Regions from separate parts of the Bacillus sp. UMB0893 genome, predicted to be linked through region 1. Evidence: riboswitches for the same ligand, from Rfam matches in the RefSeq annotation. Region 1 holds a riboswitch; each other region holds the start of a gene.

Region 1 (9,875 bases):
TGCAGGCAACAATATAACATTGATTTTCAATGGCACGGCTGATCAGCATGGATCTCCAATGATTCACTCTCGGAAGAGGCCATTCAGCCACAACATACAGGACTTCTGCTCCTACGGTCGTATGAGCCCGGATCCATTCTGGAAAACGGATATCATAGCAAATGACCCCGGCACTTTGAATGCCGTCCAATGCAAAGAGTCCTTTTTCCGAACCGGCGTTTAAGTATAGATGCTCATCCATAAGCTTAAATAAATGCAGCTTGCTGTATTCATGTACAAGCGCCCCGTCTCTGTCGAAAATATACATCGTGTTCGTCACACCTGACTTTGTTTTTTTCGCGATGGAGCCGGCAACGATATTTACTTTATGGGCTTTCGCAAGGCTGCTGATCAATGTTTTTGTCTTATTGCCGTCATGATCCGCTATTTCGTCGAGACGTGTTAAATCATAGCCAGTAGTCCATAGTTCAGGGAGCACGATCACATCAGATTTTTCAGTTTTTACGATTTTTTCAATTTCTTTTTTTACGGTTTCAGCATTTGCTTTTGGTTCTCCAAAGGCAAGGTCTATTTGCAGGCATGTCACTTTTGGATTCATAAAACGTCATCTCCGCCTTAAAATTTTTCTTTACAAGCTGACTCTAACAATATATTATTTTTGACTAGAATTTCAAGAATTTTTTGAGAAGGTGTAAAACATGAAAAACTTTAAACAATCACAGTTATTAAATAAGCTTCCAAAGCAATTTTTTGCAAGCTTGGTAGCGAGAGTAAATGCGAGTATAGAAGCGGGACATGATGTCATTAATTTAGGGCAGGGAAATCCAGATCAGCCGACTCCCCCTCATATCGTGAAGGCGCTTCAAGAGGCAGCTGAAAATCCAAACTATCACAAGTATTCACCGTTTCGCGGACAGAAATTTCTAAAAGAAGCCATCGTGCGATTTTACGAGAGGGAGTATGGTGTCAGCCTAGATCCAGACAAAGAGGTTGCCATTTTGTTTGGGGGAAAAGCAGGGCTTGTAGAAATTCCGCAATGTTTATTAGATCCAGATGATTTAGTGCTGGTGCCGGATCCCGGGTATCCCGATTATTGGTCTGGAGTAGAGCTTTCGCGGGCTAAGATGGAATTTATGCCCCTTTTGAAAGAAAACGAGTTTCTTCCGGATTACGGACAAATTTCAGATGACATGAAACATCAGGCAAAGCTTATGTTTTTAAATTATCCGAACAATCCGACGGGTGCTGTTGCCACAAAGGAATTTTTTGATGAAACGGTTGCGTTTGCAAAAGAAAATGACATTTGTGTCGTTCACGATTTTGCCTATGGAGCCATTGGATTTGACGGAAAAAAACCTGTCAGCTATTTAGAAGCCGAAGGTGCTAAAGAGACAGGGATTGAGATCTACACACTCTCAAAAACGTATAATATGGCAGGCTGGAGAATTGGCTTTGCGATCGGAAATGAAAGTGTGATTGAAGCTATTAATCTGCTGCAGGATCATATGTTTGTCAGCGTATTCAGCGCCATTCAGGAAGCGGCTGCTGCTGCCCTCCTGGAATCACAAACTTGTGTAGAAGAATTAGTAGATCGTTACGAGAGCCGCCGTCGTGTTTTCATTACAGCATTAAACGAAATCGGCTGGAAGGTAGAAGCGCCGCCAGGATCGTTTTTTGTATGGCTGCCGGTTCCAGAAGGCTTTACTTCTGAATCCTTTGCTGATTACCTGCTTGAGCACGCACATGTTTGTGTGGCTCCAGGCATCGGGTTTGGGAGATTTGGAGAAGGGTACGTCAGGGCTGGTCTGTTAACGTCAGAAGACAGATTAAGAGAAGCAGCTGAAAGAATAAAATCGTTGAATCTATTTTAAATTAGAGTTGACAGTCAAAAAAAAAGCTGTCATAATCCAAATTAATTTCATGTAAAATTCAGAACATACAGGAAAAGCGGAAGCTCCTTGGTCAGCGCAGGCATGGCAGATAAGGATCAGACGGAAAAGTCCGGGTTTGACTTCATTGGCGGAGCCGTTCTGACAGAGGAGAAAGGCGCTGAAGCTTAACATCCATGTGAACTATTTTTACTATCCAAAATTACTTAAATAAGCCATTCTTATCAAGAGCAGGTGGAGGGACTAGCCCGATGAAGCCCGGCAACCGACTTAAACTTTGGTTTAAGCACGGTGCTAAATCTTGCAGCATTCGCTGATAGATAAGGATCTTAGCCATGTTAGATAAGGTCTCTTTTCAGTTAGCGGAAAAGGGGCCTTTTTATATTGTTATGGAAGGAAGGTACAGACATGAGCGGAATGACAGCGACATATCTAATCCATGATGAAAAAAATTTAGAAAAAAGAGCAGACGGAATTGCTCTCGGTTTAACGGTTGGGTCATGGACAGACCTTCCTAAACTGACACAAGTTCAATTGCAGCAGCATAAAGGAAGGGTCATCTCAGTTGAAGAAATTGAATCCGATGAAAAGACAGATGCCTACTTAGGCAAACGTGTTAAAAAAGGCTTGATTAAGATTTTTTATCCAGGTGTTAACTTTACGCATGATCTGCCGGCAATTCTCTCTACCGTATTCGGCAAGCTTTCTCTTGACGGTGAAGTGAAGCTCCTTGATTTAGATTTTTCAGATGATATTCTTTCTTCTTTTCAAGGGCCGAAATTTGGGATTAAAGGGATCCGGGAAAAGCTTGGAGTTTTTGACAGACCATTGCTGATGAGCATTTTTAAAGGTGTGATCGGACGTGATCTGAATTTCCTGAAGGATCAGCTTAGAGACCAGGTGCTTGGCGGAGTCGATTTGGTTAAGGATGATGAAATCCTTTTTGAAAATGAATTAACGCCATTTGAAGGTCGCATAACAGCCGGGAGAGAAGTTTTAAGAGAGGTCTATGAGCAGACCGGTCATCGGTCGATGTATGCCGTACATTTATCCGGCAGAACGTATGAGTTAAAAGAAAAAGCGAAGCGTGCAGCAGACCTTGGAGCAGACGCGTTGCTGTTTAACGTATTTGCATACGGACTGGATGTACTTCAAAGCTTAGCCGAGGATAGAGACATTGGTATTCCAATTATGGCACATCCTGCTGTAAGCGGTGCCTTGGCATCATCAAATCTATATGGAATCTCGCATTCTCTTTTACTGGGAAAATTGCTGAGATACAGCGGGGCAGATTTTTCCTTGTTTCCTTCACCGTATGGAAGTGTTGCGCTTGACAGAGATGCTGCACTTGCGATTAGTGCTGCATGTAAAGGAAAAGAAGAGCTGAAAGAAACCTTCCCGGTGCCTTCTGCAGGAATTCATCCCGGACTTGTGCCCATCTTGATTCAGGATTTTGGGCTTGATAGCATCATCAACGCAGGCGGCGGTGTTCATGGCCATCCAAATGGGGCTGCCGGCGGAGGAAAAGCATTCCGTGCAGCAATTGATGCTGCCTTGCATGGAGTTTCTTTATCTGAAAAAGCAAAAACAGATACAGATTTGCAAATCGCATTGGATCTGTGGGGGCAGGTGGAGGTGAGCCGATGAACAAGCCTGTCATTATTTGCGATTTTGACGGAACGATTACGAATAATGACAATATCATCGCCCTTATGAAGAAGTTTGCTCCTTCTGAGTGGAACAGTCTTAAGGACGATGTGTTAAGTCAGCAGATTTCTGTAAGGGATGGAGTAGGGAAAATGTTTCAGCTGATTCCTTCTGAGCTGAAATACGAGATGATTCAATACCTGCTGTTTACCGCCCAAATTCGTGATGGATTTCGTGAATTTGTGCAATTTACGAAGGAAAAAGATATCCCTCTATATATCGTAAGCGGAGGAATCGATTTTTTTGTTCATCCATTATTGAATGGGCTTGTTGATCATGATCGGGTATATTGCAATAAAGCTGATTTCAGCGGTGAAACGATTGAAATTTTATGGCCAAATTCATGCGATGCGCATTGCAGCAATGATTGCGGCTGCTGTAAGCCTAGTTTGATCAGAAAGCTTGCTGACCCGCATCAAGAGGTGATCGTAATCGGTGACTCTGTTACAGATTTAGAAGCATCTAAACTCGCAGACTTTGTGTTTGCAAGGGATTTTCTTCTGGAAAAATGCAAGTCGCTGGAACTTCCTCATCAGGAATTTAAAACGTTTTTTGACGTCATAGAAGGATTGAAAGAAAGGCAGGTGGCGGTTTCATGAGTATTTTAAAACAGAGGTGGAGCGAGCTTGCTGCTGTCAAACGTGAGCTTTCACAGCGTGATTGGTTTCCGGGTACGAGCGGGAACTTAGCGATTAAAGTAAATGCCGAACCCCTCTCTTTTTTAGTAACATCCAGCGGAAAAGACAAGCGGCTTGAAACAGATGAGGATTTTTTGCTGGTAGACGGGGAAGGAGCTCCTCTTGAAGAAACCAATCAAAAGCCTTCTGCTGAAACACTTCTTCACGTGGAAATATATAACCGTACAAATGCTGGCTGCAGCCTTCATGTACATACAACCGACAACAATGTCATCTCCGAGCTTTACGGCGATGATGGAGGGATTACATTTAAAGGACAGGAAATCATTAAAGCGTTTGGACTGTGGGAAGAAGACGCGGAATGGCACATACCCATAATTGAGAATGCAGCGCATATCCCGACACTCGCAAATGATTTCGGACAGTACGTGAAGAAGGATTCAGGAGCTGTCCTAATTAGGAATCACGGCATTACCGCATGGGGAAAAGATGCATTTGAAGCAAAAAAAGTGCTCGAGGCTTGTGAATTTTTATTTTCCTATCATTTGAAATTATTATCTTTAAAGCAAGTCAAATCGCTCTCATTAAAAGCTTAAAAATAGGAGGAATTGGAATGGCAACGATTCGTTTACAAGGGACAAATGAAAGAATTTCAGATCAAAAAGAAGTAGCAGCTTTCCTGGAGTCGCAAGAGGTTATTTATGAATATTGGGATATTGAAAAGCTCCCAGAGAGTTTAAGAGAGAATTTCAAGCTTTCTGATGAACAAAAAGAAGAAATCCTGCAAGTATACAAAGATGAAATTGCTGATATCTCAGAACGCCGCGGCTATAAAGCGCAGGACGTGATCTCGCTGTCAGACAGCACTCCAAACCTTGATCAATTATTAAAAAACTTTCAGCAAGAGCATCATCATACAGATGATGAAGTCCGTTTTATCGTAAACGGACATGGAATTTTCATTATTCAGGGAAAAGATGGCTCGTTCTTTGATGTTGAACTAAATCCTGGCGATTTAATTTCAGTCCCGCCAAACATCCGCCACTACTTCACGCTGCAGCAAGACCGCAAAGTCGTTGCAGTCCGCATCTTTGTGACAGCTGAAGGCTGGGTGCCAATTTACGAAAAAGAAGAGCAGCAAGCTTAATGTTTGAAAATCCCCTTTGCCTGGATGGCAAAGGGGATTTATCCGTTTAAATTGGTGTTTTATCAGTAAAACAAATTTTTATATTATTTTATCGGGCTGAAATTCAACACGGCCGATTCCTGGATTATTCTGGCGGAAACCCATAATCCGGCCGATTCCTGGATTATTCTGGCGGAAACCCATAATCCGGCCGATTCCTGGATTATTCCGGCCAAAAACCAGCATAATCCGGCCAATACTTCGATTATTCCGGCCGAAACTCATAATCCGGCCGATTCCTCAATTATTCCCGACGAATCCATAATCCGGCCAATCGACCAAATTTACCGGAAGTGAGACAAATCCTGGAAAGTTACTATCAATCCTGATACAACCTCATTTGCTACTTTTCTTCCGATAATTTTCCAATTTTTTATCTTTATTGAAACTTACGTTTAAAATCAAAATTATTTAAATTTTCTTTACTCTATGCGGATTGTATGGTAAATTTTCAACAATAAATAAGCAATTAAGGGAGGCTTGTAAAGATGAAGATTCGCTACAATTTCGTCAAGAAAGAGGATGTCAGGTATTGTAAGGCAGATAGCACAGTAAAAGAAGCATATGAGCTGCTGAAGGAGTCAGGATATCGGAGCATTCCTGTTTTAAAAGAGAATGGCACCGTATTTGCAGGTCTCATTTATAAAGTCGATCTGCTTGATCATTATGTGGAAAAGCAAGGAAAAGATGAAGATTCAATCGAAGATTTAATTCAAGATCAGGATGCGTTTATGTATGAAGAAGATTCATTTTTTAAGACGTTCCTTACAATCAGAAGACTTCCATTTTTAGCTGTCCTTAATGAGAAAGAGGAATTTTCAGGCATTATCACACATGGAAATGTCATGGATGTCCTTGAGGACTCATTCGGATTGAAAACAGGCGGCTACATCCTGACAGTTGGTACAAAAGAGCATAAAGGCGCCATCAAAGATCTTGTATCAACAATTAAAGATGTAAACATCGAAGGATTGCTTACATTGGATAATGGAGATACATATTTAAGAAGAATCATCATCAACCTTTCTCACGAAGTATCTGAGAAAAAACTGAACAAAATCATTAAAAAGCTGGAAGGCAAAGAATTCCGGGTGACATCTGTAGATAAAGTAAACACGGGCGAAAAAGCGCTCGCAAAATAACATTTAGTTAACGTTTTAAAAGCAGAATCGAATCATTCGATCTGCTTTTTTTGTGGTAATGATAATTGTTTAGACGTATTTATATTGGACATACAGCTGCCGATTAATGCTCCAAAAAAACGGGTCGCAACTAATCAGCAGGGCGGACAGATGGAATACAAAGTGGACATCGCATCAGGGCAGAATCCGCACGTCAATTACGAGCCCCTGTATTGGGAGGATTAAAAGAAGCAGAGCAAGTCGGCAAGGTGCACGAACCTCATTATAATGAAAAATTAGTACGGGGAAAAATTGAACGTCCAAATGATACAGGACAGGCAGGAGACACGTATCGGTCCTTTGAAGAATGGGAAAAGGAAGAACTGATCTCAAATCTTACAGAGGCTCTTAAAGTTTGTCAGCCTCATATTCAGGAAAAAATGATTGAACATTTTACACACGCAGATAAGGATTATGGAAGACGTATATCTGAAAGCCTTGCAAAAGCCATGGCAAACAAAAGAGGAATCATACTAGCACTGATGATGCTGATCGAGCGGCGGACAAGGCACAAAAAATGGGACATGAAGCAGATCCTTACAGACAAAATAAAAGACCTTTATTTTAATGATTAACTTAAAATAGGGATCTTTTTACATTTTTTATGAAAGTTAATAGCTATTTTTAGTTTTAATAGGGAAAAAAAGGGGTAAAAAGAGATAAATTACAATAAATTTAACAAAATTGTCATGAAATAAGGTAAAAAGAATGTCGAATATTGCTAATCTATTTACATGTTTAGAAGAATCTGTAATAATTTACGAGTATATTTATTCCCAATAATAGATACTCAAGATGATACGGAGGGAAGAAAATGACAACGGAAGTTAGCAAGTCCCAATTATTGGCAAGCATTGATTTGAAGCGCAAGGAAATGATTGACACCGCTAAAACTGGCGGATATACAAGTGTTGGCGCCGTACAGTGCAGTCAGGAATTGGACATGCTGTTAAATAAGTATCAGCAGCTTCTTTTTGAAGAGGAAAATAAGACAAATCCTGCTTTTCTGCAATTTATAGAGTCAATGAAAAAGTGGACAGCAGGGGATGGACTAATTATATAAAAAGCAAAAACCCAATACAGCTCGGTATTGGGTTTTTTATTTGGACAGGAAGGCTCTTATTTAAATACTTTCAATTAATAGAATCATGAATAAAATCCCGATAATAAATGAATATGTTGCATTTCGCTCATTGCCATCTCCGTGGCTTTCCGGAATCAGTTCTTTATAAATGATGAAAAGCATGGCACCTGCTGCGAAAGATAAACCGTAAGGGACAAGGTTTTCTATGTATGACGTTAAATAATAACCAAGTATAGAAGTAATGATTTCGACTGCCCCGGTCAATGTAGCAATGAAAAGAGCTTTATATTTGCCTATATTTTGATTGATGAGGAAAAGGGCAACCAGAAAACCTTCAGGTGCGTTCTGCAGCCCAATTGCAAAAGCGATTAAATTTCCAGTCTCGCTTTGGTCGGACGCATAGCTTACCCCGACAGATAATCCTTCGGGAAGATTATGAAGTGTAATCGCTGCAATAATAAGCAATGCTTTTTCATCAAATTCAATCCCATACCGCGAATGTTCAAGATCAATGTGGGGAATGTTTTTTTCAAGTGTTGTTAAAACGAGCACTCCGAGAAAAAGACCGATGCTCACTTCAAGGATACCGCCTTGCTTCAGCGCCTCTGGCAGCAGACTCATCATAGAAGCTGCCATCATAATTCCAGCTGTAAATGCAAGTAAAATGTCTCTCCACCTATGGGTGATCGTTTTTTGAAGAAATAGAATTGGCAGCGCTCCTAAACCCGTTGATAGGGCAGATAACGTACTGCCTGTTAAAACCTCGATCATAACGATACTCCTTTTCGTCCCACTTATTATGTATTAGGCATATTATAGCTGATTGGATAGTGAAAAAGATAGGGATTTGATACTCTCGTATTTATTTTCGTCAAATGAGGTCATATTTTTCAACATCTTTTCTATTTATCCCTGTTTATTAGCCTTAAATAAGGATTTAAGACTGTGAATGTCGAATTGTGTCGAAAGAAGTGACAGTCTCAATCTTTACGATATTTGAAATTTCTGATAAGTTTAAGACAGAGAATTTCATCACGTACAACAGGGGGGAATAGGGATGCATTATCGTCGTCTTGGACGTTCGGGTTTAAAGGTTAGCGAGATCAGTCTTGGAAGCTGGCTGACTTTTGGGAAAACAGTCGATGAGCAGTCAGCAACAGAGATTATTCATAAGGCGTATGAAGCTGGCATAAATTTTTTCGACAGTGCCAATGTGTATGAGCGGGGGAAAGCGGAAATCGTTATGTCAAGGGCTCTTAAATCTTTTCCAAGAGATTCGTATGTAATAACGACAAAAGCGTTCTGGCCAATGGGTGAGGGCCCTAATGATAAGGGACTTTCAAGAAAGCATATTATGGAACAGGTTCATGCAAGTTTAAAACGCATGGAGCTTGAGTATGTAGATATATTCTACTGTCACCGCTATGATCAGGAAACGCCGCTTGATGAAACATTAAGAGCAATTGATGATCTCATTCGTCAGGGGAAAATCTTGTATGCAGGCGTCAGTGAGTGGACAGCAGCTCAAATTCAAGAAGCAATGACTGTTTCTGATCGCTATTTGCTTGACCGCATTATTGTCAATCAGCCGCAATACAATATGCTTCATCGTGATATTGAGGAAGAAATCATCCCGATGTGTGAAAATGCCGGAGTGTCTCAGGTTGTTTGGTCGCCGCTTGCGCAAGGAATTCTAACTGGTAAGTATAAAGAAGGCTTAATTCCAAAAGGCAGCCGTGCATCAAGTGAAAACGTGAATTCATGGATGAAAAAAATTCTGAATGACATGGTCAACCGAAAAGTGGAATTATTGGATCAGCTTGCAAAAGAACACGATATTACACTTGCTCAGCTTGCATTAGCATGGACATTGAGACAGCATAATGTAGCAAGCACACTTGTTGGGGCATCTCATCCTGAACAAATCATCGAAAATGCAAAAGCATCAGACGTGGCTTTAGGCTACAATGCATTGCAAAAAATTGAAGAAATTTTGACGAGCTGATGATTTTGTACATAAAGAAACTTCATGATTCGGGAAGAATCAAAAAGAGAGAGTGGAAAGCTGCTGCTTCCCATTCTCTCTTTTTTTTAGACATATAAATAGATCAGTGATTAGCTTTGCTTAGCCAATGGAAGAGTAATCGTAACCTCTGTCCCTTTTTCCAGAACACTGTTAATAGAAATGGT
Region 2 (9,875 bases), on a different contig from region 1:
GTGGATTAATCACATCAATAAGTGTTGGAATCAAAGCTGAAGAATATAGCTTCATCCAACAATTATCAGATGAGCAGCTTTCACCAGATTTCATTACGATTGATATCGCACACGGTCATTCCAATGCAGTAATTGAGATGATTCAGCATATTAAGAAACACTTGCCAAATAGTTTTGTTATTGCAGGTAATGTAGGTACTCCAGAAGCAGTAAGAGAATTAGAAAATGCCGGAGCGGATGCAACAAAAGTCGGCATTGGACCTGGGAAGGTATGTATCACTAAGATTAAAACCGGATTTGGAACTGGCGGCTGGCAATTAGCTGCACTGCGCTGGTGCGCGAAGGCAGCAAGTAAACCAATAATTGCTGATGGCGGTATTCGTACACATGGCGATATAGCTAAGTCAGTCAGATTTGGTGCAACAATGGTGATGATTGGTTCATTGTTTGCCGGTCATGAAGAATCCCCAGGACAAACATTTGAAAAAGATGGAAAGTTCTATAAAGAATACTTTGGGTCAGCATCGGAATTTCAAAAAGGCGAAAAGAAAAATGTAGAAGGCAAAAAAATGTTTGTTGAACACAAAGGTTCATTAAAAGATACATTGAATGAAATGGAGCAAGATCTTCAATCCTCTATTTCTTATGCTGGAGGCACTAATCTGGAAGCCATTCGTCATGTTGACTATGTTGTCGTGAAGAATTCTATTTTTAACGGTGATAAGGTGTATTAAATAGATCGTATAGATATCACAAAAAAGGCACATCAAAATAATGTGCCTTTTTGTTTTGCATTTTACATCCAATCTGCTATCCTAATATTCTTTATCAATTCACTTCAAATGTACGCATGGCTGCAGCTGCTGGTTCTTCTGTTACATATGGAGTATGAAAGTACACTCTAACCATAGTTTTTTCATCTACTTCAACAAAATAATGATACGTTTGCGTAGCAGTCATCGTTTTCACATGCTCAAGAATTCTCACAGCAGGGTATTTCAATTCGGTTACTTCTCTTTTTTCAAAAATTCCAGGGCCGCTCTCAAGGGTTTCCTTTTCTTCTATTGAGCTCGGCATAATACCGCCCACAACACGATCACCTTGTTTAAAAACCATCTCATTTCTTCCGGCGTTCTCAAGCGTCACATTGCCTGGAAGCTTTATTTTATATGGCATGCCTTCATTCGCAGATCTTCCCCCGGCATCCTGGTTAATAAAATAGGAAGCAAATAAGCCTATCCCTATTAAGAAAATCAACGTAACGGAAAGCTGGAACATTCGGTGCCAGACAGACATCGAAACACCAGATTGTTTTTCCGCCAAAACCTTGCTGATTTTAGTTCTCTGAACGTCTGATAATATTTTTTTCGGAAAGTTAAGATTCTCAGGATTCAAGTTCTGCCCCTCCTCCCTTTAATGGAGCCTGTAACGTTTGATTTAATTTCTTAAGCGCCCTGTAATATGTCCTGCTCACTTTTTCCTTTGACCAGCCAAGCACCTCTGACGTTTCTTCCACTGAAAGTTCAGAAATCATTCTCAGCATGACTACATCCCTATATTCTTTTTTTAGCTCATGTATGGAATTGTAAATAGTTTTCAGTTCTTCATTTTCAAGCAGAATGTCATCCGGAGTTTTCTGTGTATGCAAAATAGGCTGCCATGGAAAAAATCTCATTTTTCTTCTTTGATCGATGACGATTCTTCTAGCAATGCTGATCAGCCATGTTTTCGGATGAGACTCACCCCGGAAGCTGCCTTTCAAAGCGCGCAAAAAAACCTCCTGTACATCATCTTCAACATCATGTGTTCCCTTGTAGTAAACAAGAAAATGATAAATATCATCACCATAATCTGTAAACAAACGCTCTACTGCTCTATGATGTTCGTTCATTCACCCACCCCTTTGATGCTTTTACTAATTAGACGATGTTTTTTCCTAATTCTCTCACTTAAAAGAAAAAAATTCAGTCTTTTTTTAGACTGAATGTTACGGATTAATGCTTTATTAAGAATTGTATTTCTGTTTCATATTTATTTGGATTTCCCTTTAGAATCACTCCGGGCGTTTTATGATATATTTCTCGGAATGGCACTTCATATTCAATTTCATTTTCCTTTGCATAATCTGTTAATGCTTTATAAGCATTTGAGATGGTTTCATATGGACCAATATGAGTGGCTGATAGGACTTTTCTTTCTGGAAGTGTCCTAGTTTTCACATCTTTGCCGCTTACCTCTGACTTTACGGGAATGCACACTTCAATGTCTGCACCGAAATCCTTAAAATCCGCATCATAATATAAGCTAAACGGCTTTCCATTCGCTTTAAACTTAACCTTTTTAAATAGCTGTCCAAGGTAGTGTCCTGTTTCCTCATACTTTCCTCTGTAGCGAAGCGAAGCAGCCTTAATCGGCTGTGTTTCTTTTATTTTTACCTCATAATTCATCTTCTGATCTCCTTTTTCTGGCAGCAAGTAAGCCTCCATTTTCTTTTGAACACTTATTAAATGACTGATCTTTTCTTCCAGCATTTCTTTTTTCTCTTTAATAAAATAACTGAGATCGAGATCGTCCTCATGTTGATTCAGAACATCTTTTATTTCAGCAATGCTGAATTCCAGCGTTTTTAAGAGATGAATAAGCTGTGCTTTTTCATAGTCTCTTGCATCATAAAACCGGTAGCCCGTATCTTCATCTCTTACTGCCGGTCGTAGAATCCCTTCTTCATCGTAGTATCTCAATGTTTTTACCGTTAAGTTCGTTATTTTAGAAAATTCGCCAATACGATACATGAACAACCTCCGGATTTCTGTTCTTTTTCATAATAAACCATCCCCTGCACAGGAGGGTCAAGACTAGAATGAAATAAAAAACAGACGAGAATCCTCAGTCTGTCAGTGATGGTTTTATTTTTAATAAAGTCCAATAATCAAACCCATGCCAGCATTGTAATTGAGCACCCAAAAACATTCCGCCCAAGGTCGGCAATGCACGGTCAGGATTGATAAACCATATCTTCACCACATGTTTTGTCATTCTTCTTTTTAAAGATAGCCCTTATAATAATGATAGATTCTAAACTTTCATTAAAGGAGAAACCGAATGTCTAATAAGACGGTGCTAATTACCGGTGCGTCGAGCGGATTTGGAATGCTTGCTGCACATAAGCTTGCAAAAACAGGATATCACGTAATCGCCACAATGAGAAATATGGAAAAAGCTGCTGACTTTAAGGAGATAGTGAGGAATGATGGCTTAGATGAAAATGTGACTCTTCTTCACCTGGACGTAACGTCTGCTGATTCTATTCATGCACTTAAACAGTATCTTAATGAATCAGGAAAAATTGACATTCTAATTAATAACGCCGGCTTTGCATTTGGGGGGTTCGGGGAAGAAATCACTGTCGATGAATATCGCGAACAATTTGAAACAAACTTCTTTGGCGTGATAGCTGTTACACAGGCTGTACTTCCTATTATGCGATCACAGCGCAGCGGCAAGATCATCAACATGAGCAGCATTAGCGGATTAATTGGATTTCCAGGTCTATCACCCTATGTTTCTTCAAAGCATGCACTTGAAGGCTTCAGTGAAAGCTTGCGCCTTGAAGTAAAGCCATTCGGTATTGATGTTATTTTAATCGAACCAGGCTCATTTTCTACAAACATTTGGACATCAGGAAAAAGAGTTTCCCCGCTTTCAATGATAGAAGACTCTCCATATTATGAATACATGACCGGTATTGAAGAAGAGCTTGAACGGGGCAGAGAAAAGCTTGGAGATCCGATGGAAGTGATAGATCTGATCAAGAAGATATGTAAAAAAAAAGAAGAGACAAAGTTAAGATATACCGTAGGAAAAGGAGTTTGGTTATCACTATCCTTGAAAAGAGTCCTTCCTTGGAGAATTTGGGAATCTGTGATTATTCGCAAACTGCTTCCTAAAAAGCAGAAAGAACCCGAATGTTGACGGGTTCTTTCATTTAAGACGTGTATTAAGCTTCAAGGGTTTTGCGTCCCTCAAACTCAACCTTAATTTCACGCAATACTGCTTCATCCGTAAGCAGCCTTAATCCAGTGAGCGCAAGTCCTTTTGCACCAAGTAAGAGAGCTTCATCACCTTGCTTAGATTTTGCTGCTTCCCTGAATTCGTCTGTATGGCCAATTAAACTTTCCGGACCGATTTTAATATAAGGATGGATCGTTGGCACAACCTGGCTGATATTTCCGGCATCAGTGGATCCGAGTCCATCACGTTCACTTGTTTCAACACTTTCGCCAAGGTCCTCAAGCTCATGTTTGAACACCTCATCAAACGTCCGGTTCAAAACCAGATTATCCACTTCATTCTGAAAGGCGATAACATTAAGTTTTGCACCTGTCGCAAGTGCTGAACCTTGTGCAATTGCTTTTACACGTTCTGTCACTTCATTGCATTTTTTACGGGTAGCGGCCCGTATATAAAAACGGGCTTTTGCATATTCAGGTACAATGTTCGGTGCATCGCCGCCATGTGTAATGATGCCGTGAATTTTCACATCATTTGTCACATGCTGCCGCAAAGCATTAATCCCATTGAAAAGCTGGATAACAGCGTCTAATGCATTGATCCCATGATGGGGAGCTGCCGCTGCATGTGCAGGCTTGCCGATAAATTCAAAGTCGAGTGGATCAACTGCGAGAGAATTGCCGGTTATCCTTGTAGCATTAGCAGGATGCACCATTAATGCTGCATCAATTCCTTCTAAAAGACCATGTTTTACAAAGCTGCCCTTCGCACTTCCGTTTGGACCGCCTTCTTCAGCTGGAGTTCCGAGGACAACAATCTCTCCCCCTGTTTCTTCGATAACTTTGCTTAAAGCAATGGCTGCTGAGGCACTGGTTGTGCCGATAATGTTATGCCCGCAAGCGTGGCCTAACCCAGGCAGTGCATCGTATTCCGCTAAAAAAGCTATGACCGGTCCATTTTTGACAGAAGATTTTTTCCGGGCGAGAAAAGCCGTTTCATGGCCTGCTACTCCTCGTTCAACGCTGAATCCCTCAGAATGAAGTAAATCTGCAAGCAGCTTTGATGCGAAAAACTCTTCATTTCCAATCTCAGGATTTTCATGAATCGAGTGGCTGATTTGAAGATACTTGCTTTCATTTTCTTCCACATTAGATATGATTTGTTCCTTCAATGTTTCAACAACTATACTCATGCCGGGGCCTCCTTTGATTTAACACTTTACTGAAGCGGGGTCAGACCCCATTTTGTTTACTCTCCAATTTTGCTAAGCGGAACAAAAGTAGGAATTGTGCTTCCGTCATATTCTTTTTCAATAAATTTGGCTGTATCCTCTTCCTGATATAGCTCGACAATTCGTTTTAATTCTTTGCGGTTTTTATCTTCTGTACGTGCCGCAATAATGTTGATATAAGGTGTAGCTGTGTCATCTTCATGGAAAATCGAGTCTTTTACAGGGTTAAATCCTGCGTCTACTGCAATGCCATTGTTGATAATAGAACCTGCAACATCAGGCAATACACGCGGAGTTTGGCCTGCTACTACAGGGACAATTTTTAAATTCTTCGGATTTGAAACAATTTTGTCCAATGAACCATTACCATCAAAGTCTTTCGGAAGTTCAATCAATCCTGCATCTTGAAGCAGCAGGAATGCTCTGCCCATATTTGTCGCTTCGTTTGGAACAGCAATCTTTCCGCCTTCAGGAATCTCTTTAATTGATTTATATTTTTCAGAATAAAGACCAAGTGGTGCAATTACAGTCGTACCGATGGGGGAAAGATCAATGTTATGCTCCTTTTTGAAGGCGTTAAAGTAAGAAATCGTTTGGAAGGCATTCGCATCAAGCTCTCCTTCAGCAAGTGCCAGGTTTGGCTGAACGTAATCTGAGAACGTGACAATTTCAATGTTAATGCCTTCTTTTTCGGCTTTCTTTGCAACGAAATCCCAAATGCGGTTGTCTGATCCGCTTACGCCAATTTTCACATTTACTTCTTCTTTGCCGTTTGCTGTTTTATTTCCGCAGCCTGCTGCAAAAGCTCCTAATACAAGAATTAGTCCTAATATGATGAATTTTTTCATTCTGATTCTCTCCTTAGCGTCTTCTGATTTTTTTAGATAATAAGTTTCCTGATGACTGAAGTCCCTGAACAAGGATGACGAGAATGGCAACGGTAATAATCATGACGACTGTATCAAAGCGCTGATAGCCGTATGTAATCGCCAGATCGCCGAGTCCGCCGCCGCCGACAGCACCTGCCATTGCTGATGCTCCGACAAGACCAACCGTCGCGATTGTCAGACTTAGTACAAGTGAGCTTAAAGCTTCTGGAACGATGAATTTAAAGATGATTTGGTTTGGGGTTGCACCCATCGCTTCTGCAGCCTCAATGACACCCGGATCCACTTCTAATAATGAGTTCTCTATCAGTCTTGCAATATAAGGTCCTGCATAAAAAACAAGCGGAACAACAGCTGCAGCTGTACCGATTGAAGTTCCCACTATCAATCTTGTCAGTGGTACAATGGCTACCATCAAAATAATAAAAGGGACTGAGCGGAAAAGATTTACGACCCCGTTCAAGATATTAAAAAGGATTTTATTTTCCCACAAATGCCCTTTGCGCGTAATGACAAGCAAGACACCAAGCGGCAGCCCGATTAAGGTTGAAAAAAGCAATGAAAACCCTGTCATCGCAAGTGTTTCTATAAGTGCATCAATAATTTGCTGTGAATCAACTAGCATGTGCATTCACCTCTTTCACTGTGACATTTTCCTGATTCATAACTAATAAGGCCCGTTTAATTTCACTTTCTGATCCCTGCAGTTCAACAATCAAATGCCCAAATGGGATGCCCTGAAGCTCTGTGATGTTTCCAAACAAAACATTGATATCAAGGTCAAATCGCTTTGCAATTTGAGAAAGCAGCGGCTGTCCCGATGATTTTCCAACAAAATTAATTTTAAATATTTGGCCCTGACTATTCTCCTCCTGCACTAGTTTCAAAACAGACTCTGGAATGCTATCGTTTAGAACGGAGCTGACAAAGTTAGAAGCAGTTTTTGTTTGCGGATTTGAGAAAACATCAAAAACGGAGCCTGACTCGATGATTTTCCCGGCCTCAATCACAGCAACCTTATTGCAAACCTCTCTGATGACTGACATTTCATGCGTAATCATCAAGATCGTAATTTTGTATTCCTGATTAATTTTCTTTAGTAGCTGAAGGATGGAACCTGTTGTTTGCGGATCAAGTGCAGATGTTGCTTCATCACATAACAGAATCGAAGGCTGAGTTGCAAGTGCTCTTGCTATGCCAACCCGCTGCTTTTGTCCCCCTGATAATTGGTCTGGATATTGATTGGCTTTGTCCTCCAAGCCGACAAAAGACAATAATTCAGTTACTCTTTCTTTGATTACTTTTTGCGATGCATTTGCAAGAAGAAGCGGCATTGCAACATTCGCAAATACGGTTTTTGAATTTAATAAATTGAAATGCTGAAAGACCATTCCTATTTTACGTTTGACTTGGCGTACTTCCTTTTGAGAAAGAGCGGTTAAGTCCTGATTGTCAACAATTATATTTCCTGAGCTTGGGCGCTCTAATAAATTTACTGTCCGGATCAGCGTACTTTTGCCTGCGCCGCTGAAACCGATGACCCCGTATATGTCTCCCTGCCCGACATGAAGATCAATGCCATCAAGAGCCCGAATCTCTTTTCCTCCGCTGTTATACACCTTCTTAACGCCTTTAAATTGAATCATTTCGATTCCTCCCCTGATATTTATGTGCTTGTTCTTTTTTTGAGTTCGTATGATTTGGCAGTGAAAACAGGTTCAATTTGTAAAAACACCTATAATAGACCATAAAAAATGCCCTCTTCTATCCGACAAGAAGAGGGCATGAATTCATAACGAATTACCAGGTCTCTTCTTATCTCCCAAGCTTATATTCAGCTTGCTGGAATTGGCACAGTACTTTTTAAAAAGTCCGCTGCCGAAGCATCATCAGGCCAGTCCCTCCGCTTCTCTGGATAAGAAATCTATTTAGTCAAGGAAAATAAAAAACCTCTTCCTGAAAGCCAAGAAGAGGTAATGATCATAAGAAATAGACCGTTCACTCTTCTTATCTCTCAAGCAAAATCACGCTTGTTGGAGTTGGCACAGTTCTCATTAAATCTGAGTCTGCTGCCGAGGTATCAAAGGGCCAAATCCCTCCACCTCTCGTGATAAGAAGTTTCATATTTTCGATGTGAGTCTTACTTTACTCTCGTATTTTCAGAAAGTCAACACTTTTTTTAAGCCTGCTTTGAAAGTTTCCGATGACGATATTGCTGCCACTGGAACCGAATAAAGCAGCCAATACAAAAACCTAAAATGGCGATGAATGCAGCGAGAGCGACCATTGCTGTAAAAATGTATGCAAGGATCATCCAGTTAAGAACGTAGCCAATGAATCCAAGACTAAGGCAAATAACTGCAATTGCCTGGTTAAACTGCTGCTGATCAAAATCCTCTGGAATATATTCTGACATAGGCTTCTTCAAAAACAATTTCGCCGTTTTCATAACCGGATTAAATTTAAAAAGAAGACCCATAATGCCTGCAATAAGAGGGATAAGAAGAATCCACCCCAAACCTGATATCCAGGTTGCCGCAACGGATAAAACAATAAACCATTGATTTGTTAATACAAGAGGTTTAGGAATTGTTTTCATAAAACCCCACCTGTCTGATTGGAATATAAGTATCTTACTCCTGTTTTTGTCATTTGTGAAGATAAATGCTTCAGGGGCGATTTCACTGCCCTAAAAATGCATGAATGAGGTACTCCTCGGCCACAAAATGCCATATTAGGGTACTAAATTGCTGCAAACCCCTGTTTGGCGCATTTTCTTCTGGATGGGGAGCTAACTTTGTGCGGCAAACTCCGGTTTGACGCACTTTCTTCTGGATGATGAGCTAACTTTGTGCGACAAACTCCATTTGGCGCACTTTCCTCTGGATGGTGAGCTAACTTTCTGCGGCAAACTCCGGTTTGGCGCACTTTCTTTTGGATGATGAGCTAACTTTGTGCTGCAAACTCCGGTTTGACGCACTTTCCTCTGGATGGTGAGCTAACTTTCTGCGGCAAACTCCTGTTTGGCGCACTTTCTTCTGGATGATGAGCTAACTTTGTGCGACAAACTCCGGTTTGGCGCACTTTCTTCTAGATGATGCGCTAACTTTGTGCGGCAAACTACGGTTGGTGCACTTTCCTCTGGATGGTGAGCTAACTTTCTGCGGCAAACTCCGGTTTGGCGCAATTTCTTCTGGATGATGAGCTAACTTTGTGCGGCAATCTCCAGTTTGACGCACTTTCTTATGGTTGAAGAGCACTCTTTGTGCACCAAACACCCACTTTGGTGCACTTTCTTCTGGATGATGAGCTAACTAAATCAGCTCTCCATTTTCACTGATCCAAAACGACAAATTGAAGTACTAAATTCTCGGGCTTTCCGCTTTCACATAATCTATTGACAGTTAAAAGCTGCTCGTGATAAGATCATTAAAACCAACTAAACCAATCAGAATTAAATAAATTATCAAGAGTGAACGAGAGATCTGGCTCCATGACTTCACAGCAACCACCGTAAGAACGGAAAAGGTGCTCCCACCAGCAAAGCATCGCGCTTTGGTTGATAAAGAAAAACCCTCTCTTTATTGCCAATGGAAGAGAGGGTTTTCTTTTATAATTGCTTGAATTGGAGGAACGAAAGATGAGTAAAACGATATTCCCTGTTCTGCCTGGTGCAGAAAGTTTTTTTCATAAAGGCAATGAGATTGGAATTTTACTGTGCCACGGATTTGTCGGAACGCCTCAAA
Region 3 (9,875 bases), 510 kb from region 1:
CGGCGCCTTCCTTTGCATAATGAACAGCAACCGCACGCCCTATTCCTGAATCCCCTCCTGTGATGATGGCCACCTTATCAAGAAGTTTCCCGCTGCCTTTATAGTTAAGCGCATCAAACTGCGGCTGCGGATTCATTACATTTTCATGCCCTGGCTGAACATCCTGATGCTGTGCAGGCATCGTCTGCTTATTTTGGCTATCTTGACTCATCTTGCATCCCTCCATGTGTTATTCAGGCTTAGTATGGTGAAAAATCTGGATAAGTATGTTGAATATGTACGTTGTATTTATTCCCTGATTGAATGAGATGAAACATAAAATTCAATAAAAAAGGCTGTTTTCACATTGATTGTTGTTTTGGGATAAAAATTTCTACCATAGATTTCCGCTGCAGGCACTTGCTTTCCGCAGGGAGGGATAGGAGCCTCGGGGTCTCCCATTCCCTCTATTTCCCGCAGGAGTCAAGTGGCTGCAGCGTAGATCACTCAAGGTTTTAACCATTTTTCTAAAAGCAGCAAACTTTACGAAAAGGGCCATAAAAAAAGAACCAAAACCGAAGTTTTAGTTCAAAACATTAAAATACCTTGCTTCAGGGTGGGCAACGACAATAGCTGTAACAGAAGCTTCAGGCTCCATCATAAATCCTTCTGTGAGATTGATGCCAATGTCTTCTGGAGTAATAAGATCAAATAATTTAGCCTGATCATCTAAATTTGGACAGGCTGGGTAGCCGAATGAAAAGCGCTGACCTTGATATTTGGCTGAAAAGCGCTGATCCATTGTAAAATCAGGAGGATCAGGAAAGCCCCATTGATCGCGGATGAGCTGATGAGTCCGTTCTGCAAGCCCTTCTGCAAGCTCAAGCGCAAGTGCCTGTACGACATGGCTTTTCAAATATTCTCCTTGCTCTTTAAATTGATTTGCGATTTCCCTTACTTTTTTACCGGCTGTTACTGCAAAGAAGGAGACATAATCTCTTTGTGAACCTTCTTCTTTTGGGCGTATATAGTCCGAAATACTCCGATGCGGAAGCTTAGTTTGTCGAGGAAATTCAAATGTCTGCATAATTTTTTCTGTCTCAGGGTCTAGAATATGCAGCTTGTTTCCGTCAGATTCTGCCGGGAAAAATTGATAAACGGCAGCAGGCTGGAACCAATTTTCTATTTGTCCTTGTATGATTAACTCATCGATTGTTTCTTTTAAAGCAATTGCTTTTGGATCTTTGTTACGTATTAACTCTTTCACTTTTCCCTTTAATCCGAGATGATGGCCAATCAGCATTTGCATGTTGATATAAGGAATCAAATGGGTAAGCTCGATGTCTTTAAGGATGTGCCTCTTGCAATCCTCTGGCTGAAAATAAGGAGAAGGTGTGAGCTCGGCTCTTTTTTCGAGCAATTCTGTTACCGCCAGAGTTGTCTTCTTGATTGAAGCTCTGTCAGGCACAACTTCTTTTTTCTTGAATTGTGATGGATCCACTCTGATTCTGTTTGCCAGTGATAATCCATCCATCGCGTCTTTTGCATAAATAACGGGACCGTTATACTGTGGAGCAATTTTGCCATCAGCAAATTTTCTCGAAAGAGCCGCTCCGCCAACCATGATTGGCACAGATATTTCAGCTTCCTTTAAATCCTGCGCGGTCAGTACCATTTGCTGTGCGGATTTAACGAGAAGGCCCGAAAGTCCAACGATATCCGGATTTTCTTTTTTAACTGCCAGAATCAGATCCTGAGGTGTCACTTTAATGCCTAAGTCCACGACCTTATAGCCATTGTTGCTCAAAATAATGTCGACAAGATTTTTCCCAATATCATGAACGTCTCCTTTAACGGTTGCAAGCAGAATCTTGCCTTTGCCGCTGTCATCCTTTTTCTCCATATACTTCTCTAAAAAGGAGACAGAAGCTTTCATAACTTCTGCGCTTTGGAGTACTTCGGCTACAATCAGCTGGTTTGTATTAAATAACTCCCCAACCTCTGCCATGCCTTTCATGAGTGGACCGTTTATGATATCAAGAGGTGTGTTGTACTCTTTTAAGGCAATCTCAAGATCTGCAAGCAGGCCTTCTTTTGTTCCTTCAACGACGTATTGAGCAAGACGTTCTTCTAACGGCAAGGATTGAACCGGTTTTTTGGCGGTTTTCTTTTTTCCTCTATAGTGGTTCGTGAACGTTGCCAATGTTTCGTCATTTGTGCTGAAAAGCAGTGTTTCTGCCATTTCAATTTCCTCTTTAGGAATTGAAGCAAAACGCTCAAGTTTTTCAGTATTCACGATGGCATAATCTAGTCCTGCTTGTGTGCAATGGTATAAATACACGGCATTCAGGACTTCCCGGCCAACGGGGGGGAGGCCGAATGAAACATTGCTGACACCAAGAATGGTTAAGCAATGCGGCAATCGTTCTTTTATTAGCCGAATTCCTTTTATTGTTTCTTCAGCTGAGCCAATATATTGTGCATCTCCAGTTCCAACTGGGAAAACGAGCGGATCAAATATGATATCAGATGGGTGTAAGCCATGCTTCTCTGTCAATAATTCAAAGGAACGGACGGCAATATCAACCTTTTGTTCAGCCGTCAGCGCCATTCCTTTTTCATCTATCGTGCCGACAACAACAGCTGCTCCGTATTTGTGAATGAGAGGGACTACTGCATCAAATCTCTCTTCACCGTCTTCTAGATTGATGGAATTGATGATCACTTTCCCTTGTGAATAAGCAAGCGCCTTTTCAATGACTTTTTCATCCGTTGAATCGATGACAAGCGGTGCTTTTACTTTTTTCGTGACTTCTTTCATAAATGCTTCCATATCTTCTAATTCTTCGCGATCTGGGTCTGCAAGACAGATATCAATGACATGGGCGCCATTTTTTACTTGGGCACGGGCTATTTCGGCAGCTTCTTCAAATTTCTGCTCGGCTATTAATCTCTTGAATTTTCTAGAGCCAATGACATTTGTCCGTTCTCCTACGAAGAGAGGACGCATGGAATCATCATAGATAAGCGGGTCTATTCCAGATACAGTATGGGCAGGGTCACGATCCGGCACTGACCTTGGCTGAAGCTCACTAACGGCATCCGCTATTGCAGTGATGTGTGCAGGGGTTGTGCCGCAGCAGCCGCCGACAATGTTCAGCCAGCCCTGTTCCGCAAATCCCTTCACTTTTTGAGCAAGAGATCGCGGTGATTCGTGATAATTGCCTTCTTCATCAGGCAGACCGGCATTCGGATAACAGCTGACAGCTGTATGTGCCATACCTGATAACGTTCTGATGTGATCAGTCATAAACTCAGGCCCTGTTGCACAGTTAAGTCCTACAGATAATGGCTTCATATGCTCTAGGGAGATGAAAAAGGCCTCAATATCCTGACCTGCGAGTGTTGTTCCCATTGGCTCGATTGTTCCAGAAATCATCAGCGGAACTTCTTTTCCTGCATTATCAAAGGCTCGTTTGATTCCGAGAAAACCTGCTTTTACATTCAATAAATCCTGACTTGTTTCGAGCAAAAGCAAATCAACACCGCCGGCAAGCAGACCAAGCGTCTGTTCCTCGTAATTCTGAATCAGTTCTTCAAACGTAGCACCGCCGGTTACAGAGAGCGTTTTGGTCGTTGGTCCCATTGAGCCTGCAACATAACGCGGCCATTCTTCTGTTGAATATTTTTCTGCTGCTTTTTTTGCGATTTCTGCTGCTTTCTTATTTAATTCGAACGAGAGATGACCAAGATCATACTCATCAAGGACTATTTTGGTTGCTCCAAATGTATTGGTTTCAATAATATCTGCTTTTGCTTCCAGGTAAGCTTCATGAATCGATTCGATTACATTTGGTGCCGTTATTGTTAAGTATTCATTGCAGCCATCATATTCTTCACCGCCGAAATCAGCTGCAGAAAGATTTGCATCTTGTATCATGGTGCCCATCGCTCCATCAAGAACGAGGATTTTTTTCTCTAGCTGCTTTTTTATATCAAACATGCGTAATCTTCCTTTCATTGACCTCAGATTGTTTCATATGGATGTAGTTTGTCAGTTCAACTGTTAATTCATAGTTTAGAAATGGTGTGATTAAGTAGATACCATTAAATAAGTCAAATGCAGCATCAATTAGCCTTTTAGCAATGGCTAATCCTTCCTGATAAGCTTTTGCGCGGTCATCACCTGCCTGAGCCATTGTTTCTCTGATGCTGTCTGATAATGTGATGCCGGGAATTTCATTATGAATAAACTCTGCATTCCGGCTGCTCGTAAGCGGCATGATGCCTATATATATTGGCACTTTAAGATGCTTCGTTTCTTCGTAAACATCGACCAGCTGTGATTCTGAATAAATTGGCTGGGAAATAAAATAGTCTGCTCCGCACGCGATTTTCTTCTCTAGTCTTTTCACGGCTTTATCAAGATATTTCACATTTGGATTAAAGGCTGCCGCAACAGAGAAATTTGTTTTTTCTCCAAGCGGTTTTCCTGAATAGGAAAGTCCGTCATTAAATTGTTTAATTAAGCTGATCAAATCAAACGATGAAAGATCATAAACTGATGTAGCTCCTGGAAAATCACCGATTTTCGATGGATCCCCTGTAATGGCAAGCACGTCTGTAAGACCTAACGTATGAAGACCCATTAAATGTGACTGCAGGCCGATTAGGTTACGGTCACGGCAGGTGATATGAATCAGTGAGCGAAGCCCTAGCGACTGCTGGACAATGGAGCCGACAGCAACGTTGCTTATACGCGGTGAGGCAAGTGAATTATCTGCAAGCGTTAAAGCATCAATACCGGCAGTTTGCAAGGCTTTTGCCCCTTTTAAAAACTTATCGATTCCAAGTTTTTTTGGGGGATCAAGTTCTACAATCAAAGAACGTTTCTCTTTAACCATTTCCTGCAGCGGAGGATATTTCCGTTCAGCGGCAGAAGTAACAGAAATTTCTTCTTTCCGTATTTTTACCTTTTTTTCTGTGACAGGAGGAAGCCCTTTTAATGCTTTTGCCATTGCTCCAATATGTTTTGGTGTCGTGCCGCAGCATCCCCCAATCAGTCTTGCTCCTTGATTTCGAAAAGCGAGTGCACTTTCGGCGAAATATTTTTCCCCTGAGCCGTAGACAAGTCTGCCTTCTTCTAGAGTCGGCAAGCTGCTGTTCGGATAGACGGACAAATAAGCTTTATCAGGAAGCGGAATTTCTTCTAATGATGAAAGCATATGATAAGGGCCGAGTCTGCAATTCAGTCCAACAACATCTGCACCAAGTGCTTCTAGCTGAAGAAGGCCTTCATGAAGCGGGGTTCCATCCTGTAAAACACCAATTTCATGAAGTGAAATATTCGTGATTATTGGGATATTCGTTTCTTTTCTGGCAATCTCTAAAACTGTTTTTATTTCTTCTAGATCATAATAAGTTTCAAGCAATAGTCCTTCTACTTCTTCGTTCAATAAAAGGTAGAGCTGCTCTCGGAAGTTCCGTTTAATCTCCTCAAGTGAATGAGCGCTTTTTTTGAAGGCACGAACCCCTCCAATGGTTCCGAGAATATAAGCTTTCTTGTTCGCGGCTGCTTTTTTTGCGATCTGAACGGCCTGCCGATTGATGGATCTCACGTCATCTTCGAGTCCATATCTTGATAATTTAATATAATTGGCTCCGTAAGTGTTCGTTTGAATCACATCTGCGCCAGCTTCAATGTAAGCCTTATGAACATTTAATATTTCATCTGGCTTTGACAGGTTTAATTCCTCAAAACATCGATCTACTCCGTGTGAGTATAGGAGTGTTCCCATGGCTCCGTCGCCTATAAGGATCCTGTTCTTTAAATCTTCTAAAAGTGTCATGCTTCCAAGCCTCCTCTAAACAGTGAAAGAAAAACAAAAAAAGCCTTCCAAGAAGAAGACTTTTGAACGTTCAGGACTTCTTCTTATCGTTCGATGGTTGCATCGCTGGAATTAGCACCTTGGAATGAGCTCTCTGCTGATTACAGATCCTCTCATTATGCCAGGTTGCTGAAGCTTCAAAGGGCCAGTCCCTCAGCTTCTCTAGATAAGAATGTTGAAATATGAAATTTTGCATGTGAAAAGATATTATATCTAATTTACATGTTTTTTCGATGAGATTCAATACAAAAGTAAAAGTTTTCTGAATAGAAGGGGAATTTTAACGGAAATTTATGAATTGAACATCAATCGGCAAATCCGCTCCCCGAACAGCTGCAATCACTTGCTGAAGATCATCCTTATTTTTTCCGGTAACACGTACTTGATCGTCCTGGACTTGAGTTTTTACTTTCAATCCGGAGTTTTTAATAATGGCATTAATCTTTTTTGCATTATCTTTATCAATTCCTTGAACAAGCTTAGCACGCTGCCTGATCGTTCCGCCGGATGCACCTTCAATTTTCCCGTAATCAATATTTCTTGTTGCTACATTGCGCTTAATTAATTTAGAAATAAAGACATCCTTTAACTGATCCATTTTAAACTCATCATCAGAAATTAATACAAGCTCTTCTTTTTCCAAAGAAATGCTGCTTTTGCTGCCTTTGAAGTCATAGCGCGTGCCGATTTCCTTCATTGTCATCGTAATCGCATTTGTCACTTCAGGCATGTCTACCTTTGATACAATATCAAACGAACTATCTTTCGCCATAAGAATCCTCCCAAAAGTTTATATTATCTATAGATTATAGTAGAATAAACAGAGCATAACAACTAATGAAGTGCGGAATCGCCTGTTTAGCCCCGAAAGGCACAAAAGGGGCTGACGGAGAAGTCCGGTTTTGACTTCACCGTCAGCACCGTTGTGACCGAGGGGTTAGGCGATGGAGCCGGACAAAACGAAGTACAGAATCGCCTGTTTAGCCAGACAGGCAAAGAAGGATTTGCCTGAGAAGTCCGGTTTTGCCTTTACCGGCAGCACAGTTGTGACCGAGGAGTTGGGCGATGGAGCCGGCCAATAATGAAGTGCGGAATGCCTGTTTAGCCAACGATTCGACTAAAAAGTCGATTTTAACTTCATTAATGGACCCGTTGTTACAAAGCAGTCTGGCGGTGTAGGACCGCTCAAATTTGTCGGCGCATAAAATGCCGCTGCAATTTCAAAATATAATTAGAAGCACCCTATAAAAGAAAGGAACGAATACCATTTGATGAATCCAGGAACGTTTATGACGCTTTCGATAGATGAAAAACTAGATTATGGCTATTATTTAACAGATGGGGAAAGCCGTGTGCTGCTGCACAAAACTGAAATCACCGAACCAATTGAAGGCAAGGATGAGGTTGAGGTATACTTAGTCGTTGACCATGAAGATCGTCTTGCCGCAACGATGAAAAAACCAAAAATCACTGAAGATCATTACGATTGGGTAGAGGTTGTTAGTGTCAGAGAGGACATGGGAGCGTTTGTTGATATTGGTTTATCAAAAGATGCGCTTGTGGCAAACGATATTCTGCCTGCCTTTTTAGAAGTGTGGCCAGAAGAAGGGGACATGCTCTATTGTTCTCTGAAAGTCACGAAAAATGGCAGGTTCTTCACGAAGCTTGCGACAGAAGATGTAATGCAGGAAAATATCGTATCTGCAGATCGAGCAGCCAACAATCAAAGCGTATCTGGCAGGGTCTACAGAATGATTATTGCAGGTTCTTATATCATTACAGAAGAGGGTTATAAAGGATTTATTCACTCTTCTCAGCGTAAAAGGGAGCCCCGTTTAGGAGAGCTGGTAACTGGCCGTGTGATTGATGTAAAGGAAGATGGCACAATTAATGTATCCCTGCTGCCGAGAAAGCACGAAGCATTGGACACAGATGCTCAGCAGCTCTATGATTACATGGAATCAAGAGGCGGAGCAATGCCATATTTTGATAAAAGCGATCCGGAAGATATTAAAGAACGCTTTAACATGAGCAAAGGTGCATTCAAACGGGCGATTGGAGCATTGATGAAGGCCGGAAAAGTCTATCAGGAAGACGGCTGGACATATTTTAAAAAGGAACAGTAAGCGATAAAATCGCTTGCTGTTTTTTTGTTTTGCAGCTTGCGGATTTGTGCGAATTTAGAGACGAGGATAGTTGGACTCCCATTTCGGCGAGTAGAAGTGACATACCGGCGAGTAAGCCTGACTTTTTTGAATTCTAGGGTTTAGCTGAGCAATAAAATGAGCAGGAAATTTGGTGGCGGAATAATAAAAAATCCCTAGTAACTCAAATTCATGCTCCAAACAATAAAGATTTTTCATTTTCTGTCGATATCACATGTGGAGATACTTTTGAAGGAGAGAGAACATCAATGAAAAGAACCCAAATAACAGTTTTGCTTTCATTTTGCCTCATCATCATGCTTGCTGGATGTGGACAAGCTCAAACTGCAAGTAAATCAGATGAAAAGATAAAGGTAGGCATCATGCTGTCAGACGTCGGACTGGGCGATCAGTCTTTTAGTGATTCAGCATTTAACGGATTAATCAAATCCCGCGAAGAACTTGGGATTTTGTTTGATTACAGAGAAATAAAAGATACAGAAACATATGAAAAAGGACTGACTGAATTAGCAGAGCAAGGCAACGATTTCGTTGTAGGACTAGGATTTATGGTTCAGGAAGATCTTGAGAAGGTTGCGAAAAAATATCCGAAACAGAAATTTATTTTAATAGATGCTGTTTCAGAGCTTGAGAATATAACGTCTATTACGTTTAAAGAGGATGAAGGAAGCTTTTTAGCGGGAGTTGTGGCCGCAATGACATCGAAGACAAATACAGTAGGATTTATTGGCGGTGCAGATGTTCCGCTTATTAATAAATTTGCAGATGGATTTGCAGAAGGTGCAAAGGCGATTAAACCGGATATCACGATTATTACCGAATATGCCAATGATTTTGGCAACGATAAGCTTGGCAGTGAAATGGCAAAAAAGATGATTGCCAATAAGGCGGATGTTTTGTATGCAGCTGCAGGGTTTACCGGAGTAGGCGCTCTGAAGGCAGCACAGGACAGCGGTGTTTACGCAATTGGTGTTGACAGCGATCAGTATTTTTACGCTGAAAAATCTGTCATTACCTCTATGCTGAAAAATGTCGATGTCGGAATCTATCAGCTGCTTGAGGACTTTGTAAAAGAAAAAGAAGTTCCAAAAGGTCACGTAGAGTTAGGTTTAAAAGACAACGGTGTTCAGCTTGCACCGATTCGTGTCATCTCACTTACAGATGAACAGCAAAAAACGCTGGATGAATGGCAAAAGAAATTAGCAGAAGGCAACTAGGGAGGATTATAAGTGTCACTTAAAAAAAAGCTATTGCTGAATTCAATCAGCATCGTGCTGATGGCAACAATAATGATCGGTTTTATTATCGTTAATATGCTGTCCATACAGTCATCTAATCAAAATGAGGTTCCGGTTTTATTAAATATTGAAAAACTTCAAGGAGAGCTGACCGTTACAAAGCAAAGCTTAAATAACTTTGCCTTTTCACTCACTGATGCTCAAAAAGAAGAGGCTCTTCAATCTCTTGAGAGAAATAAGAAGCGTTTTTCGGAAATTAACAAAACGGTAAAGGATAAAAATACAGAATTAGCACTGCAAAAGGCGTTGGATAAATTCAGCAGTTTTCAAGAAGAGACTGTTAAAGCTTTGAATGAAAAAAATCAGGCTGAAGCGAAACGCCAATCTGTTCGAGTGGATGGAATATCAAACGATGTCTATTTGATGAACCTTTATGCTAATGAGCGCTATGATATGCTGCAGGTGAATTTGAAGAAACAAATTGAATTCGTCATTTTCTCAGCCTTAATTGGGACGGCGATATTAATTCTTGTCTCATCATATATTGTCATTCGAATGACAAACAGTATTACAAAGCCGCTAATAGGACTTTCAAGACAGGCAAG

Evidence for each region. A riboswitch is a leader RNA that binds a small molecule or an ion and turns the genes downstream of it on or off. The one in region 1 is predicted to bind S-adenosylmethionine.
Region 2: it holds a riboswitch for S-adenosylmethionine, as region 1 does, so the genes downstream of both, CYJ36_RS14495 (methionine ABC transporter ATP-binding protein) here and mtnW (2,3-diketo-5-methylthiopentyl-1-phosphate enolase) in region 1, are expected to answer to the same signal.
Region 3: it holds a riboswitch for S-adenosylmethionine, as region 1 does, so the genes downstream of both, CYJ36_RS00175 (bifunctional homocysteine S-methyltransferase/methylenetetrahydrofolate reductase) here and mtnW (2,3-diketo-5-methylthiopentyl-1-phosphate enolase) in region 1, are expected to answer to the same signal.

Annotation. Positions count from the first base shown of each region.
Region 1 covers NZ_PKLB01000001.1:549,443-559,317, forward strand. The annotation lists gene CYJ36_RS02800 (carbon-nitrogen family hydrolase) at 1-598, opposite strand, end outside; gene CYJ36_RS02805 (pyridoxal phosphate-dependent aminotransferase) at 699-1,871, shown strand; SAM riboswitch class I at 2,108-2,216, shown strand; gene mtnW (2,3-diketo-5-methylthiopentyl-1-phosphate enolase) at 2,298-3,536, shown strand; gene CYJ36_RS02815 (2-hydroxy-3-keto-5-methylthiopentenyl-1-phosphate phosphatase) at 3,533-4,195, shown strand; gene CYJ36_RS02820 (methylthioribulose 1-phosphate dehydratase) at 4,192-4,830, shown strand; gene CYJ36_RS02825 (1,2-dihydroxy-3-keto-5-methylthiopentene dioxygenase) at 4,848-5,381, shown strand; gene CYJ36_RS02830 (hypothetical protein) at 5,460-5,645, opposite strand; gene cbpA (cyclic di-AMP binding protein CbpA) at 5,909-6,562, shown strand; gene CYJ36_RS02840 (catalase-related domain-containing protein) at 6,775-7,176, shown strand; gene CYJ36_RS02845 (aspartyl-phosphate phosphatase Spo0E family protein) at 7,416-7,664, shown strand; gene CYJ36_RS02850 (ZIP family metal transporter) at 7,725-8,456, opposite strand; gene CYJ36_RS02855 (aldo/keto reductase family protein) at 8,743-9,690, shown strand; gene CYJ36_RS02860 (ATP-binding protein) at 9,801-9,875, opposite strand, start outside.
Region 2 covers NZ_PKLB01000006.1:166,005-175,879, forward strand. The annotation lists gene guaC (GMP reductase) at 1-734, shown strand, start outside; gene CYJ36_RS14460 (hypothetical protein) at 829-1,395, opposite strand; gene CYJ36_RS14465 (RNA polymerase sigma factor) at 1,385-1,891, opposite strand; gene CYJ36_RS14470 (MerR family transcriptional regulator) at 1,995-2,792, opposite strand; gene CYJ36_RS23710 (hypothetical protein) at 2,887-3,036, opposite strand; gene CYJ36_RS14475 (SDR family oxidoreductase) at 3,103-3,972, shown strand; gene CYJ36_RS14480 (M20 family metallopeptidase) at 3,998-5,203, opposite strand; gene CYJ36_RS14485 (MetQ/NlpA family ABC transporter substrate-binding protein) at 5,260-6,090, opposite strand; gene CYJ36_RS14490 (methionine ABC transporter permease) at 6,104-6,754, opposite strand; gene CYJ36_RS14495 (methionine ABC transporter ATP-binding protein) at 6,744-7,775, opposite strand; SAM riboswitch class I at 7,942-8,051, opposite strand; SAM riboswitch class I at 8,134-8,246, opposite strand; gene CYJ36_RS14500 (DUF4395 domain-containing protein) at 8,309-8,728, opposite strand; SAM riboswitch class I at 9,590-9,698, shown strand; gene CYJ36_RS14505 (alpha/beta hydrolase) at 9,770-9,875, shown strand, end outside.
Region 3 covers NZ_PKLB01000001.1:38,247-48,121, forward strand. The annotation lists gene CYJ36_RS00165 (SDR family oxidoreductase) at 1-211, opposite strand, end outside; gene metH (methionine synthase) at 563-3,982, opposite strand; gene CYJ36_RS00175 (bifunctional homocysteine S-methyltransferase/methylenetetrahydrofolate reductase) at 3,975-5,828, opposite strand; SAM riboswitch class I at 5,909-6,040, opposite strand; gene CYJ36_RS00180 (YajQ family cyclic di-GMP-binding protein) at 6,148-6,639, opposite strand; gene CYJ36_RS23450 (hypothetical protein) at 6,812-6,949, shown strand; gene CYJ36_RS00185 (CvfB family protein) at 7,139-7,993, shown strand; gene CYJ36_RS00190 (BMP family lipoprotein) at 8,281-9,249, shown strand; gene CYJ36_RS00195 (methyl-accepting chemotaxis protein) at 9,262-9,875, shown strand, end outside.